DNA from 4 places in the Telluria sp. ZT3P25 genome. Region 3 is predicted to be linked to each of the others. Evidence: predicted binding sites of a transcription regulator. Region 3 holds the regulator's gene; each other region holds the start of a gene.
What was found. The regulator sigma-54, encoded in region 3, starts transcription at its own class of promoters, with help from an activator protein. The targets are predictions, from matches to a motif close to TGGCANGNAANCTGCTTT.
Positions count from the first base shown of each region.

Region 1: the regulator sigma-54 is predicted to act here: its motif matches at 2,490-2,507, upstream of AC56LY_RS06895 (PEP-CTERM sorting domain-containing protein).
Region 2: the regulator sigma-54 is predicted to act here: its motif matches at 2,644-2,661, upstream of prpB (methylisocitrate lyase).
Region 4: the regulator sigma-54 is predicted to act here: its motif matches at 2,466-2,483, upstream of glnA (type I glutamate--ammonia ligase).

Region 1 covers NZ_JCASIJ010000001.1:1,505,816-1,509,916, reverse strand. Annotated here, with positions in the region: gene AC56LY_RS06900 (GspE/PulE family protein) at 1-1,271, opposite strand, end outside; gene AC56LY_RS06895 (PEP-CTERM sorting domain-containing protein) at 1,538-2,257, opposite strand; gene AC56LY_RS06890 (carboxy terminal-processing peptidase) at 2,820-4,101, opposite strand, start outside.
Region 2 covers NZ_JCASIJ010000001.1:887,516-891,616, reverse strand. Annotated here, with positions in the region: gene acnD (Fe/S-dependent 2-methylisocitrate dehydratase AcnD) at 1-537, opposite strand, end outside; gene prpC (bifunctional 2-methylcitrate synthase/citrate synthase) at 542-1,687, opposite strand; gene prpB (methylisocitrate lyase) at 1,714-2,604, opposite strand; gene AC56LY_RS03920 (beta strand repeat-containing protein) at 2,794-4,101, opposite strand, start outside.
Region 3 covers NZ_JCASIJ010000002.1:781,325-785,425, forward strand. Annotated here, with positions in the region: gene lptA (lipopolysaccharide transport periplasmic protein LptA) at 1-191, shown strand, start outside; gene lptB (LPS export ABC transporter ATP-binding protein) at 188-943, shown strand; gene AC56LY_RS22110 (RNA polymerase factor sigma-54) at 958-2,445, shown strand; gene hpf (ribosome hibernation-promoting factor, HPF/YfiA family) at 2,520-2,876, shown strand; gene AC56LY_RS22120 (enoyl-CoA hydratase/isomerase family protein) at 2,975-4,051, shown strand.
Region 4 covers NZ_JCASIJ010000001.1:454,154-458,254, reverse strand. Annotated here, with positions in the region: gene glnL (nitrogen regulation protein NR(II)) at 1-279, opposite strand, end outside; gene AC56LY_RS02090 (DUF4124 domain-containing protein) at 276-818, opposite strand; gene glnA (type I glutamate--ammonia ligase) at 988-2,403, opposite strand; gene AC56LY_RS02080 (rhodanese-like domain-containing protein) at 2,722-3,177, shown strand; gene AC56LY_RS02075 (CocE/NonD family hydrolase) at 3,179-4,101, opposite strand, start outside.

The sequences.
Region 1 (4,101 bases), on a different contig from region 3:
GTGCTGGCCGCATCGTTCGTGTGCAGCGTCGAGAGCACCAGGTGACCCGTCATTGCGGCGCGCAGACCGATCTGCGCGGTTTCCTGGTCACGCATCTCGCCCACCAGCACAATGTCCGGGTCTTGCCGCAGCGCCGAGCGCAGCACGCGCGCAAAGGACAGCTCGATCTTGTCATTGACCTGGACCTGGTTGATGCCCGACAGGCGGTATTCGACCGGGTCTTCGACCGTGATGAGTTTTTTCTCGACCGAATTGAGTTCGGCCAGCGCGCTGTAGAGCGTCGTCGTCTTGCCGCTACCGGTCGGCCCGGTGACCAGCACCAGGCCGTTCGGCCGCGCGACAATTGCGCGAAAGCGCTCGACCAGGCGCGCCGGCATGCCGATCGCGTCCAGGCGCAGCGTGGTGCCACCCTGGTTCAACAGACGCATGACGACCGATTCGCCGTACTGCGTCGGCATCGTCGAGATACGCACGTCGATGCGCTGGTTGCGCACCTTGACGGCAAAGCGGCCATCCTGCGGCAGACGTTTTTCGGAGATGTCCAGGTCGGCCATCAGCTTGAGGCGCAGCGCCAGCGGCGTGGCCACCTTGAGGTCGGCCTCGGTCTGCAGGTGCAACACGCCGTCGATACGAAAACGAATTTGCAGGCGTCCGTCCTGTGGCTCGATGTGGATGTCCGACGCGCGCACCTGCGCCGCGTCATCGAACACCGATTGCAGCAGCTTGACGATCGGTGCTTCTTCGAGGCCAGGGTTCGCGGCCAGCGCGCCGAAGTCGATGGACACGTCGCCCAGATCGGCCTCGACCTCGCGCGCCAGGCCAGTGATCTCGCCAGTGCGGCGGTAAATGCGGTCGATCGCGCCCAGCACCTCGGTCTCGTTGACCACGGCCAGCTCGACGCCCTTCTTGATCAGGCGCGCGATCTCGTCATACGCGAACAGGTCGGTGGGGTCGGATACACCCACCAGCATCGCTTCACCGCGGTCTTCCAGCACCAGCGCGCGAAAACGGCGCGCGGCCGTTTCCGGTAGCAGGCGCACTAGATCGGCATTGATGTTGTAGAACTTGAGGTTGATATATGGAATATCGAGCTGGCGCGCCAGTGCGCCCGAGATCTGGTCTTCGGTGACGAAGCCGCTCTCAACGAACACCCGCCCCAGCTTGCGGCCAGTGCGTTTCTGGTCTGCCAGCGCCTGTTGAAGTTGCTCTTCGCTCAACAGCTTTTGTTGCATCAATACTTCGCCGAGACGCACTTTCTCTGGCCTTGCCATACCGTTCCTTGATTAAATTCTTGCAGCGTAGATTCTATGCCAGAAAGAATAAAAATTGACTCAAGGAATTAAAATGTGTCGGCTTTTGGCGTCAATGTCACCCGCGAACGATGGCGAAATGACAGCAGTGCGATGATCAAGCGGATTGCAGACTGACAAACCCGGGGCAATACGATGGCGCCCAAATGCGCATGGCGCCAGAACAGGCTGGCGCCATGCGTTGGTGAGCGGCCGGCAGACCACTCTGTAGTGCCGGTCCGGCTGGCTTAACCAGCCTTGCGGCGGCGACCGATCATGCCAACGCCGGCCAGGCCAGCAAGCATCAGTGCAATCGTGCCTGGCTCTGGTACTTCGTTGATGTCATTTGGCAGGATCAGGCTTGGATCGGCGGCAGGCACTGCTGCGACCGGCTCCGACCCTGGCTGGGTCGCATTGCCACCGCCCGTGTCACCGGTGACAGGCGGCAGGCTGACGTCGACGCTGCCGTTGCCGCTACTTCCGGCTGCAGGTGCAGGTGCAGTACTGCCACCGACTGCTGCACCACCGCCGGTCGAGCCGCCAGCGGCTGGCGCAGTCGCGCTGCCACCGCTCTGGCCCGTTTGTCCTTGCACGATCTTGACACCGTCGCCGTCATTGATCACCGCCGCCGAATTGCCGAAGCGCGCCGCCAGCAGGCCGTTGCCTGCGCTGAGCACGTAGCTGGCGTCAATGCCTTGTTGCACGAACAGCTTCTGGGCATCCGATTGCGACAGGCTTGCGCTGGCCTTGCCGACCAGTGCCGATGTCAGGTCCGAGTTTGCATTATGTGCAATGCCGCCAACCAGGCTGACACCGCTACCGAGCACGCCGGAGCCGATCACGCTGGAACCGTTACCCGAGGTCCAGCCGCTCTGGAACGCAGGCTGCGAGGTCGAAGAGACGACATCAGCCTGGGCTACCCCGGCGGAGATCAGAAGCGAAGCAACAACAAGGTGGCGAATTGACATAAAAGTAACTCCTAGAAAATTAAAGATTTATTCTTTTTACAAGCACGAAGCCATCCTAGCATGCGTTATGGAAACCCAACTAATGGTTGCGATCAAATTGTGCGTGCTTTATTTGAGCCAATTACATCTGTTTTATTCTACCTAGATGCGGATAAAGAGAACAATTCTCGGATTTATTGCGGACAAATGATGTGTATCAAACCACAATCCAAAAAGCAACCTTGATAAATTTATAGCAATTGTCATGCAATTTTGTCATTGACACCCATGACAATGACGGTTCATGCAAAAAGGCGCAGCGAGTGTCAGCTAACGCGGCTCAGGTTGAAGGCCAAATGGTTCACGTATTCGCACGGGCTGTTGAACTCAGTTCCAGTACGCAAGGTGGCAGATCGGGTCGGCGCGCACCACACCACTGCTTTCCGATGACCAGAGCACCTGCTTTGCATTGCAACCAGGGTCATCAACAGATAACGCTGACTGCGCCAACGAAAAAGGCCGCATCCCGAAAGATGCGGCCTCGATCAGCAACGGCGCAAACCGCCTCCCTGATGTGAGAAATTTACTTGGCGGTGGCGGTGGCGCTGGCAGTTGCCCCAGCTGTTGGAACGACCACCATATACGGCATCACGCGCGACGCCATCCGAACATCCGTCTTGAGCATCCCGACCTCGTCTGCCAGGATGTTGGCCGTTTCTTGCAGCATGACGTCCTTGGCATCCTTGGCAGCTTTCTCGGCCGCCAGTTCGGATTGCAGATTACGCTCGTCTGCCTGCAGACCGTCATCCTGGCGCGCTGCGCCGCGCATGGCGACGACCGATTTCTTGGCCTTGGTCGGATCCGGCGTTTCGGCGCGCTTTTCCTTGCTGCCCGGACCGCTGGCAGGTTCGTCCGGCGTCACCGACGTGCCGCCCAGGCGGGCTTCACGCAGCTTCGAACGGGCATCCTGCGTGTCGCGTTCCTTGCGGCGCACGGCTTCGTTCAGCGAGATCACGTTTTCCTTGCGCAGCTTGAGTACCTCGGCGATATCTTCTTGCAGGAACTGGAAATCCTTGTCCTTGGCGATACGCGCTTCATGCCGTTGCTGCAGCGGTGCCACCAGTTCTTTCAGATCGCCCGCCGGCATGTAGGTGGCCGGCTTGATCGCCACCCATGGCAACGCATTGTCGTACGACGATTCGCCAAAGCTGTCGAGGTCGGTCATGACCGGCAGCTTGATGTCCGGCGTCACGCCGCGCAGCTGCGTGGTGCCACCATTGATGCGGAAGAACTGGGCGATCGTCATCTTCAGCTCGCCGTAGCGGGCTTTTTCACCCGGTGCGAAGCGGTCGAGGTCGATCAGCGTCTGGACCGTGCCCTTGCCGAAGCTTGGCTCGCCAATCACGAGGCCGCGACCGTAATCCTGGATCGCCGCCGCGAAAATCTCGGACGCCGAGGCCGAACCGCGGTTGATCAGCACGCCCATCGGGCCATCCCACGCCAGGCCGGCCTTGACGTCGCTTTCGACTTCGACGCGCCCTTCGGCCGTGCGCTGCATGACGACCGGGCCCTTGTCGATGAACAGGCCGGTCAGTTCGACAGCCTCGGTCAGCGAGCCGCCGCCGTTGTTACGCAAGTCAATCAGGACATTGTCGACCTTGTCTTTCTTGAGCTCGACCAGGATGCGCTCGACGTCGCGGGTGGCGCTGCGGAAGTCTTTTTCACCCTTGCGGCGGCCTTCGAAGTCTTGATAGAAGGTCGGCAGCGCGATTACACCGATGCGGCGCTCGACGCCGTTTTCCTTGACCTTGATGATCGACTTCTTGGCAGCCTGCTCTTCCATGCTGATCTTGTTGCGGACCATC
Region 2 (4,101 bases), on a different contig from region 3:
GCGCTCGAGATTGATCTGGTGCAGGATGCCGTTCCCGGGCGGGATCACGTCGACGTTCTTGAAGGCCTTCTTGGTCCAGTCGATAAAGTGAAAGCGGTCTTCGTTGCGGCGATCTTCGATGGCGCGGTTCTTGGTGAACGCATCCGGGTCGAACCCGCCGCATTCGACGGCCAGCGAATGGTCGACCACGAGCTGCGTCGGCACCACCGGGTTCACCAGCGCGGGGTCGCCCCCTTGCAGCGCGATGGCGTCGCGCAGGCCCGCCAGGTCGACCAGCGCCGTCTGGCCGAGGATGTCGTGGCAAACCACGCGCGCCGGAAACCACGGAAAATCGAGGTCGCGCTTGCGCTCGATGAGCTGCTTCAGCGAATCGCGCAGGGTCGCCGGCGCGCAGCGGCGCACGAGATTTTCGGCCAGCACGCGCGACGTGTAGGGCAGCGTGGCGTAGGCGCCAGGCGCGATCGCGTCGACGGCGGCGCGGGTGTCGAAGTAGTCGAGCTCCGTGCCCGGCAGTGATGTGCGGTAATCGGTATTCATGGCGTTACTTGCGCTCTGCCAGCGGCACGAACTGCAGATCTTCCGGCCCCACGTAGTTGGCGCTTGGGCGGATGATCTTGTTGTCGATGCGCTGCTCGATGACGTGCGCCGCCCAGCCGGACGTGCGCGCGATGACGAACAGCGGCGTGAACATCGCCGTCGGCACGCCCATCATGTGGTACGACACGGCCGAGAACCAGTCCAGGTTCGGGAACATCTTTTTCACGTCCCACATCACCGTCTCGAGGCGCTCGGCGATGTCGAACATCTTCATCGAGCCGCCCTCTTCCGACAAGGTGCGCGCCACTTCCTTGATGACCTTGTTGCGCGGGTCCGAGATCGTGTAGACCGGATGGCCGAAGCCGATCACGACTTCCTTGTTGGCCACGCGGTTGCGGATATCGGCTTCGGCTTCGTCCGGGTTGTCATAGCGCTTCTGGATGTCGTGCGCGACTTCGTTGGCGCCGCCGTGCTTCGGTCCGCGCAGCGCGCCGATCGCGCCCGTGATGGCCGAGTGGATGTCCGAGCCGGTACCGGCGATCACGCGGGCGGTGAAGGTCGACGCATTGAATTCGTGTTCGGCGTACAGGATCAGCGACGTGTGCATCGCGCGCACCCACGATTCTTTTGGCGCAAAGCCATGCAGCAGGTGCAGGAAGTGGCCGCCGATCGAATCGTCGTCGGTATTCACGTCGATGCGTTTGCCGCTGTGGCTGAAGTGGTACCAGTACAGCAGCATCGAGCCGAACGACGCCATCAGGCGGTCGGCGATATCGCGCGCACCGTTGATGTGGTGATCGTCCTTCTCGGGCAGCGTGCACCCCAGGACCGACACGCCCGTGCGCATCACGTCCATCGGATGGGCATTGGCCGGCAACGCTTCGAGCGCGCTTTTCAGCGCCTGCGGCAGGCCGCGCAGCGAGCGCAGTTTGGCCTTGTAGCCGCGCAGTTCGCCGTCGTTCGGCAGCTTGCCGTGCACCAGCAGGTAGGCGATTTCCTCGAATTCGCTGGTAGTGGCGATGTCGAGGATATCGTAGCCGCGGTAATGCAGGTCGTTGCCCGATTTGCCCACCGAGCACAGCGCGGTATTGCCGGCGGCGACACCGGACAGGGCGACGGATTTCTTCGGTTTGAAGGTCGGGTTTTCCATGTTCTGCGTAGTCATCTAGGGTCTCCTTACTTGACTTTGTTCTGGGCAAACAGCGCATCGAGCTTCTGCTCGTAGCTGTGGTAATCGATGCGATCATACAGTTCGGCGCGCGTCTGCATCGTGTCCAGCACGTGCTGCTGCGTGCCGTCGCGGCGGATCGCGGCATACACGTTTTCGGCGGCCTTGTTCATCGCGCGAAACGCCGACAGCGGATACAGCACCAGGCCAACACCAGCGCCAGCCAGTTCGTCGACGGTAAACAGCGGCGTCGCGCCGAACTCGGTGATATTGGCCAGCACCGGCACCTTGACGGCGTCGGCGAAGCGCTTGTACATGTCGAGCGTCGTCATCGCTTCCGGAAAAATCATGTCGGCGCCCGCTTCGACACACGCCACGGCGCGTTCGATCGCTGCGTCCAGGCCTTCGACGGCCAGCGCATCGGTGCGAGCCATGATCACGAAGTCGTCATCCAGACGCGCGTCAGCAGCGGCGCGGATGCGGTCGACCATTTCTTCCTTGCTGACGATTTCCTTGCCCGGCCGGTGGCCGCAGCGCTTGGCGCCGACCTGGTCTTCGATGTGGCAGGCCGCCGCGCCGGCCTTGGAAAGCGAACGGACGGTGCGCGCGACATTGAAGGCCGAGGCGCCAAAGCCGGTGTCGACGTCCACCAGCAGCGGCAGGTCGCACACATCGGTGATGCGGCGCACGTCGACCAGCACGTCGTCGAGATTCGAGATGCCCAGGTCAGGCAGACCAAGCGAGCCGGCAGCAACGCCGCCGCCGGACAGGTAGATGGCCTTGAAGCCGGCGCGCTTGGCCAGCAGTGCGTGGTTGGCATTGATTGCGCCCACGACTTGCAGCGGGGATTCATCCAGGATCGCCTGACGGAAGGCGGCGCCTGCGGAAAGTGTGCTCATGCTGGTCCTTTGTGATTGCGGTAAGAGATCAGGCCAGGGATTGCAAGCACCGTGCCAGAGCGCCTCGACCTGTCCCTTACCGCAATTTCAAGGACTTACATGCGATCAGCGCCCTTTCCAGTGGCTGTACGAGATTCCGGATGTTTCATCATGAAATCCGGATTGAAACATGAAACACATGAATTTAGCTTACACCAGCCACAGCCCAGCGCCACTGACCTGCGCATCGATCACGTCTTGCTGCCCGATCCAGCTGCCGATCAGTTCAGCACGTGAAGCGGTCGCCAGTTGCGCGACCCACCCCGCGCTACCGCCGACTGCGTCCGCATCCAGGTCCGAGTTGGCATACAGCGCCGCCACGAACTGGGTGTCCGACAAGGCACCATAGCGCGCCGCGAACTCGTCCGAGCCGACAAAGCCTGCCACCAGGTCGGACTTGTCCAGGCCACTGGTGGCCCAGTCATTGAAGCCATCGAGATCGCCGCTACGATCGAGCACGGTCTGGTACAGCAGCCCCACAGACCTGAGCGTGCCCGCGTCGACCTGGGTGAACCGGAGATCGACCGTGCCATTGCTGAATGCGCCCTGCTCGATACCGAGCAACGTGTCGATGTCGCCGGTGGCCGCATCCACCGCCCGCACCGCTGTCGCGCCGAGCACGAAGCGCGTGGCGGCCAGCGCGCCGGCGTAGACGACGGTATCGGTGCCGTCGCCACCGACCAGCAAGTCATTGCCGGCGCCGCCATCCAGACGATCATCACCGCTGGCGGCGAGCCAGCCGTTTTCAGCGTTGACGCTGGAGGCAGCAATGACCAGGTCAGGACCCTGCAGCGCCCGGTGTTCGGTGCTGGCAGCAAAGCCGAGCAGCACGTCAGCGCGCGTGAGAAGCCCTTGCGCCAGCTGGCCGCTCCAGAATGCGAACCCCTGCGCGTCGGGCAAGCGACCCAGCACTTGGCTGTAGAGCGTCGACACGAACGCATCATCGGTCAGCGCATTCGTGCCACGCGCGGCCCACTCGGTCGAGGCGATGATGCCACGCGCCACGGACGCGGCATTGTTGCCATTGTTCAGGTAGAAGTTCAGGCCGTCGATGTCGGGTGCGCGGTCAAACGCTGCCTGATACAGCAGCGCCATGTCCACCAGGCTGTCGCGCGGGGCCGCAAGAAACGCAAGGTCGGCATCGCTGGCATCCAGCTGCGCGAGGGTAAGCGTGGCCGGCCGCCCCCCGGCGAACACCGTTTCGGCATGGACGGCGCCGAGCGCGCCGTCGCCCTCGATCGTGAATTGCCAGGCACCGCGCACGCTATTGCCGCCCTGCAGCACATCGTCGCCGCTGCCCCCGCGCAGGCTGTCGTTGCCGATGCCGCCCACCACCAGATCGGCACCGCTGCCGCCATCGAGCAGGTCATTGCCGCCGGCACTGCCGATGATGTCGTTGCCGCCGCCGCCGAACAGCTGGTCGTCGCCGGCGCCGAGATACATGTTCTGGACGGCGTC
Region 3 (4,101 bases):
CGAACGCGGTCGTCAAGGAACTCGAAAACGACCGGATGACCAACCAGATGACTGGCCCGTTCATCTCGTACGACAACCGCAAGGAAGTCGTCGCCGTGCGCAATGACGTCAGCGGCGAAAGCAAGGTTGGCGGCGGACGTGGCACGCTGATCCTGGCGCCCAAGCGTACGCCGGCCGGAGGCACGCAATGACGGAGCTGAACGATCGCAGCACGCTGGTCGTCAAGGGCCTGCAGAAAAGCTATGGCAAGCGCCTGGTCGTGCGCGACGTGTCGCTCGACGTCGAATGCGGCGAGGTGGTGGGTTTGCTGGGCCCGAACGGCGCCGGCAAGACCACCTCGTTCTACATGATCGTCGGCCTGGTGCCGTCGGATGCCGGCTCGATCAGCATCAACGGCACCGACATCACCAGCCTGCCGATCCATCGCCGCGCGGTGCTCGGCCTGTCGTATCTGCCGCAGGAAGCGTCGGTGTTTCGCAAGCTGACGGTGGAAGAAAACATCCGCGCCGTGCTCGAACTGCAGAAGGTCGACGGCAAGTCGCTGACCAAAGCGCAGATCGGCGAGCGGCTCGACAACTTGCTGGCCGACCTGCAGATCGAAAAGCTGCGCGAGAACCCGGCGCTGTCGCTGTCGGGCGGCGAGCGGCGCCGCGTGGAGATCGCACGCGCACTGGCCACCAATCCGCGCTTCGTGCTGCTCGATGAACCCTTTGCCGGTGTCGACCCGATCGCCGTGATCGAGATCCAGCGCATCGTGCGCTTCCTCAAGGAGCGCAAGATCGGCGTCCTGATCACCGACCATAATGTGCGCGAGACGCTTGGCATCTGCGACCGCGCCTACATCATCAATCAGGGCGCGGTGCTCGCATCCGGCCGTCCCGACGATATCATCGCCGACGAGTCGGTGCGCCGCGTGTACCTTGGTGAACATTTCCGCATGTAAGCCATGACCAATTGATGAAACAGTCCCTTCAGCTCCGCACTTCGCAGCACCTGGCGCTCACGCCACAGCTGCAGCAATCGATCCGGTTGCTGCAGCTGTCGACGCTCGAACTGCACCAGGAGATCGAGCAGATACTGGGCGATAACCCGCTGCTCGAAAGGCTCGACGATCCGCTCGATCATTCGGTGCGCTTGCTGGCCGATGGGGCCATCAACAATGCGCCGGCATCCGGCGAGGCGCCACCGGCGCCGGGCCAGCAGGCCGAAGGTGAAGGCAGCGCGCCGGCCGAAGGCGAGGGCGCTGAAGGCGGCGCGGTCGATGGCGACCGGCCCGACAACGAGTGGAGCGAAGGCAGCGGCGCGTCGTCCGGCAGCAGTAGCAGCAGCGACGACGAAGACGGCCGCCCGCAGCTGGAGGCGTGCGCCATCACGCTGCGCGAACACCTGATGGAACAGGTGCGCGAAACGCTGCTCTCGACCCGCGATCGCGCACTGGCCGAACTGGTGATCGACGCGCTCGACGACAACGGTTACCTGGACGAGCCGCTCGACGACATCCACTCGCGGCTGCCCGAAGAACTCGAGGTCGATCTCGACGAACTGCGCTGCGCGCTGGCGATGGTGCAGAGCATGGACCCGGTGGGCGTGGGCGCGCGCAGCGCGGCCGAATGCCTGGCGCTGCAGATCCGGCGCATGCCGGGCGTGCCGATGGTCACGCGCCGCATGGCGCTGAAGATCGTCGAAGGCTACCTGACCTGGTTCGCGCAGCGCGAATACAGCAAGCTGAAAAAAGCGCTCGATTGCGACGACGAAGACCTGCGCGAAGTGCAGGCTGTGGTCCGCCAGTGCAATCCGCATCCGGGCGCCGCGTTCGCGTCGAACGTGTCGGATTACGTGGTGCCGGACGTGATCGTGCGGCGCGCGAAGAATGGCTGGGCGGTCACGCTGAACCCGGACGTGATGCCGCGCCTGCGCGTGAACAGCCTGTACGCCACGATGCTCAAGCAGGGCCGCAGCGAGAGCCAGATGGGCGCGCAGATGCAAGAGGCGAAGTGGCTCATCAAGAACATGCGCCAGCGTTTCGACACGATTCTGCGTGTGGCCGAGGCGATTGTCGAGCGCCAGCGCAACTTTTTCAGCCACGGCGCGGTTGCCATGCGGCCCCTTGTTTTGCGCGAGATAGCTGATACACTAGGTCTGCACGAGAGCACCATCTCTCGTGTCACAACCCAGAAATACATGCTGACCCCGCACGGCATGTTCGAGTTGAAGTATTTCTTCGGCAGCCACGTTGCCACCGAAGCGGGAGGCGAAGCATCCTCAACGGCAATCCGTGCGCTCATCGCACAATTGACAGGAGCAGAAGACCCTAAGAATCCATTATCCGACAGCAAGATCGCGGAAATGCTCGGGGAACAAGGCATGGTCATTGCGCGCAGGACGGTCGCAAAATACCGTGAAGCGCTCAAGATCCCCCCCGTCAGTCTCCGCAAAGCCTTGTAACAACGCCGCTCATACAGTCTGTGCCTTCAGCTCCTGTGTGGTGCAAGCGACGTGACATCTTCAAAGGAGTGTGTATGAACCTCACCATCAGTGGTCACCATCTCGAAGTAACCCCTGCCATCCGTGAATACGTTCAGAATAAGCTGGAACGCATTATTCGCCATTTCGATCAAGTCATAGATACCCACGTCTTCCTGGCCGTCGATAACCTCACTGAAAAAGAAAAAAGGCAAAAAGCTGAAATCAATGTCCAGGTGTCGGGCAAGACCCTGCACGTGGCGAGCGTCGCGCAAGACCTGTATGCCGCGATCGACATGTTGATGGATAAACTGGATCGACAAATCCTGAAGCACAAGCAGATGCTCAAAGACCATAACCGCACAGCGATCAAACGCCTGGACGTCGACGAAGCCGACGTCGCTGTCGCCTGATCGAGCGCAGGTCACCACCGCCAGGGGCGTCTTTTCGGGACGCCCTTTTTGCATCCCGCTGCCGGTAAAATACGTGTTTCCTTTCGATGGATCACGCCATGTCCGAACACGTCCTGACCCGCATCGCCAACCGCACCGGCATCATCACGCTAGACCGTCCCAAGGCGCTCAATTCGCTGTCACTGGACATGGTGCGCGCGCTGACCGCGATCCTGCTCGACTGGCAGCGTGACGCTGCCGTCGATGCGGTCGTGATCACCAGCAGCAGCGAAAAAGCACTGTGCGCGGGCGGCGATATCCGCTTCTTCCACGAGGTCGGCAACGCCTCGCCGCAAGGCGGCAGCGCACTGCTCGAGGATTTCTTCACCGAAGAATACGCGCTGAATCACCTGATCCATTTTTATCCGAAACCGTATATCGCGCTGATGGATGGCGTGGTCATGGGCGGGGGCATGGGCATCGCGCAGGGCGGCCCCGATTGCGGCCTGCGCATCGTCACCGAGCGCACCAAGATGGCGATGCCCGAGGTGAATATCGGCCTGTTCCCCGATGTCGGCGGCAGCCATTTTCTGTCGCACGCGCCGGGGCAATTGGGGATGTTCCTGGGCTTGACCGGCTTGACGATCGGCGCGGCCGACGCGCTGTATGTGGGCCTGGCCGACGTGTTCGTGCCGGGCGCCGACCTGCCGGCGTTGCAGGCGCTGATCGAGGCGACGGCAGGCGCGGATCTGCCGGCGGCGATCCGCGAGTTTGCCACGGCGCACCCCGGCGAGAGCGAATTGCAAGCCAACCGCGCGCGCATCGATGCGCACTTTGGCGCGGATTCGGTGGCGGCAATCATGGCCTCGCTCGAGGGTGACGACACGCCATTCGCGCAGAAGGCATTGAATGCAATGCGTCAGCGCTCGCCATTGATGATGTGCGTGACGCGCGAGCTGCTGCTGCGCGGCGCATCGCTCGATGTCGCCGACTGTCTGCGCCTGGAGCGCTCGCTGGTGCGCCGCAACTTCGAGCATGGCGAGGTGCTCGAAGGCGTGCGCGCGCTCGTCATCGACAAGGACAATGCGCCGCAATGGAATCCGCCATCGCTCGACCTCGTGACCGATGCGATGGTGGCGCACTTCTTTGCGCCGGTGTGGCCGGTGCATGCGCATCCGCTACGGCATCTCGCGTAAGCGTCTCCATGCATATCCGTTTGCGCGTGACTTTTCGTGCAGGCGGTGCA
Region 4 (4,101 bases), on a different contig from region 3:
CTGCAGCGTCAGGTCCTGGCGCAGGTCGGCGTACTGGTGCACCAGCGCCTGCGTGATCAACACGCCGATCTCGGCGCCGTTGGTAAACAGTTCGGGCAGGCGATGGCGCTGCAGCGACTTGAACGACAGCTCCATCAGGTTTTCGGCAGCGGCGTTGGCATACACCACCTCGCCATCGGGCCCGGTCATCATCACGGCCGAAGCCAGCAAGTCGAGGCCGGCGAAACGCGCCGGGTTGCCTGGGTCGTACACGGGTGGGGCCATCGGAGGCAGGGTCATCTGATATTGCCGATCTCGCGCCTGAGCGCTTCGATATTGCGTTCGCTGCGATTGATTTCGTCGCGCATGGACGCCACGCGCTCCTGGTATTTGGCGTAGTTGCGCTCATTGCCCTGGCGCTCGGGTTCGCCGTTGTTGAAGACGCGCTTGAGGTCGGTAAGCTTGCGTTCTTCGAGGCGCAGTTCATCGCCCAGGATCTCGCGCCGGTCGTCGTCGCGGGCGCGCTGCAGGACGTTGTCCACGCGCGGGAAGTTCGACTGGGCCGCGCTTGGCGCCGCCGTCGGGGCGGAATTCGACGCGGATGACCCGCCCCCACCGCCCGCCGAGCGCGGTGCAGGAATCGGGGCCGAGGCTGCCGGCGGCGCGCTGTAGCCAGTGTCGATCAGCTGGCACTTGCCCACCTTGGTGTCGGTGTACAGCGGCCGACCATTGGCATCGGTACAACGGTAGATCTGCGCGTGCGCGCTGGCGCACAGCAGCACTGAGGCAAACACGGCGGTAAAAACGGCCACACTGGCCTGAAACACACTATTTGTCATTCCCATCCCGGTTGGTCGCAAGGGCACGCTATTGTAGATGCGCCCGACTATACCCCAAGGAATATAAACCCCAAGCAACAAAAAACGCGGGGAAAGCATGGCTTTCCCCGCGTTTGTTCTACCCGCCAGGCTGGCGCGATGCACATCCGCGCCAGCCTGGATAGACCGATTACGACGAGTAGTACATGTCGAATTCGGCTGGGTGCGGGGTCATGCGCATGCGCTGGACTTCCTGCATCTTCAGTTCGATGTAGGCATCGATCATGCTGTCGCTGAACACGCCGCCACGGGTCAGGAACTCGCGGTCTTCGTTCAGGGCGTCCAGCGCTTCTTCCAGCGATGCGCACACCGTCGGGATCAGCTTGTCTTCTTCAGGCGGCAGATGGTACAGGTCTTTGGTTGCCGCTTCGCCCGGGTGGATCTTGTTCTGGATACCATCCAGACCGGCCATCATCAGTGCTGCGAAGCACAGGTAGACGTTCGCCAGTGGATCCGGGAAACGCGTCTCGATGCGGCGGCCTTTCGGGTTCGCCACGTGCGGGATGCGGATCGAGGCCGAACGGTTACGGGCCGAATACGCCAGCTTGACCGGGGCTTCGAAGCCTGGCACCAGGCGCTTGTACGAGTTGGTGCCTGGATTGGTGATCGCGTTCAGGGCGCGGGCGTGCTTGATGATGCCGCCGATGTAGAACAGGGCGGTATCCGACAGACCTGCATAGCCGTCGCCTGCGAACAGGTTCTTGCCATCTTTCCAGATCGACTGGTGCACGTGCATGCCCGAGCCGTTGTCGCCTGCCATTGGCTTTGGCATGAAGGTCGCGGTCTTGCCGTAGCTATGGGCCACGTTCCAGATCACGTATTTCATGTTCTGGGTCCAGTCGGCGCGCTCGATCAGGGTCGAGAACTTGGTGCCGATTTCATTCTGGCCGGCGCCGGCAACTTCATGGTGGTGCACTTCGACCGGAATGCCCATCGATTCGAGGATCAGGCACATTTCGGAGCGCATGTCCTGGAACGAGTCGACTGGTGGCACTGGGAAATAGCCGCCCTTCACGCCTGGACGGTGACCGCTGTTGCCGCCTTCGAATTCCTTGTCGGTCGACCACGATGCTTCTTCGGAGTCGATCTTGACGAAGCAACCCGACATGTCCAGCTTCCAGCGCACGGCGTCGAAGATGAAGAATTCCGGCTCTGGACCGAAGTAGGCGGTGTCGCCGATGCCCGACGATTTCAGGTAGGCTTCAGCGCGCTTGGCGATCGAACGCGGATCGCGGTCGTAGCCCTTGCCGTCCGATGGCTCGATGACGTCGCACTGCATGAACAGCGTGGTCTCTTCCATGAACGGGTCGATATTGGCGGTGTTTGCATCCGGAATCAGGAGCATGTCCGATGCTTCAATACCTTTCCAGCCGGCGATCGACGAACCGTCGAAGGCGTGACCGGATTCGAATTTGTCCAGGTCGAAGTGCGACACCGGGACCGTGACGTGCTGTTCCTTGCCGCGGGTATCGGCGAAGCGTAAATCAACGAATTTGACTTCGTTGTCCTTGACCATTTGCATTACATCTGCGGCGGACTTTGCCATTCGGAATCTCCTAATTGAAAAAAGGATGTCAGTCTATGCGAACCGACAACTTGCATCATGTTGAAGCACAAATTGTGCCAACTGCGTTGCGAACCGGGGTGCTAACTTCTGTGCATGACGACATGCGCAAATCGTTCTTGGGCAATGGGCTAGTTTACCCATAAAATCGCCTCGGCCGGGGGCATCCTCGAAGATTTACCTGCGTGTCGATCTGCACCAGCAAAGCGCAATTCTACGTGCTTGCACCAAATCGGCGCACAACGCTGCGCGCCAGAATGGTGCATTGCGAATGACGAACCAACAATGGGCACCACGAACATGACTAAAGAACAAATTCTCACGGCGGCGCGCCAGCGTGGCGCTGGCCAGCCCTACGCTGGTGCAGTCACGCCTCAGGAAGCCTACGACCTGCTCCAGAGCGGCGCCGACGTCAAGCTCGTCGACGTGCGCACCAACGCCGAACGCGACTGGGTGGGGCGCGTCGCGATCGACGGCGCGCAGCATCTGGCCGTGCAGTGGGCAACCTATCCCGGCGGCGCGCCCAATCCCGACTTCGTCGCGCAGCTCGAACAGGTGGCCGGCAAGGACGACGTGCTGCTGTTCCTGTGCCGCTCGGGCGTACGCTCGCGCCACAGCGCACGCGTCGCAACCGAACTGGGCTATGCAAACGCCTTCGACATCCTGGAAGGGTTCGAAGGCGATCGCGATGGCGACGGCCACCGCAAGACGATCGGCGGCTGGTGCACGGCCGGCCTGCCGTGGGTCGGCGCCTGAGCTAGTTGGCGCTGCCCGGGTTCGGCAGCACCATCAGCTCCAGCCCGGACGCCGTCCCCGGCGCGTGATACACGCGCTGGGTCGCCTTCCTGAAGTCGCCTGGCTGTGCGTCAGGAATGCGCATGAACGTTTGCGGATTCAGGTCGATCAGCGGAAACCACGAGCTCTGCACCTGCACCATGATCCGGTGGCCGCGCCGGAAGGTGTGGTTCACCTGGCCCAGTTCATACTTGATTGGCTCGACCTTGCCCGGCACGAATGGCTCGGGCTTCTCATAGCTGTTGCGGAACTTGCCGCGCAGCGGGTTGCCACGCACCAGTTGCTGGAAGCCGCCCAGGCTCACCGCGGGCGGGCCGACATCGCCGCCCCGCTCGCCTGCCGGGGTCGGGAAGCTGGCCGGGTAGACATCGATCAGCTTGACGACCCAGTCGGCATCGGTGCCGCTCGTGGACACGAACAGCCTGGGCGTGACCGGCCCGGCAACCGTCACATCCTCTTCCAGCACGGCGCTCTGGTACACCAGCACATCGGGCCGGGTGGCAGCGAAGCGCTGGTCCGACACCATGTATTCGCGCGGCACGCCCAGCGCCGGGTAACCGATGTACGGCACCGGGCGCGCCGGATCGGCCACGTATTCGTCGAAACCTGCGCCCGTGGTCGTGCTCATCGTCGCGGCCGGCTGCTGCCAGCCCAGCGTGCCATTCACGCCAAAGTACAGCGTGCGCGCCTTGGCCGGCTTGGGCGGCCAAGCGTCGTACTGGCGCCAGACATTCGTGCCCGTTTCGAACACGGTCACCGGCGCCAGCGTCTTGCCCGGCTTGACGCCCTTCAGGTGCTGCTCGAAGAACGGGAACTGGACCTCGCGCCGGAACCATTCGCTTGTTTTCGCGTCGAACTTGACGTGGCCAAGCCGGGCGCCATCGC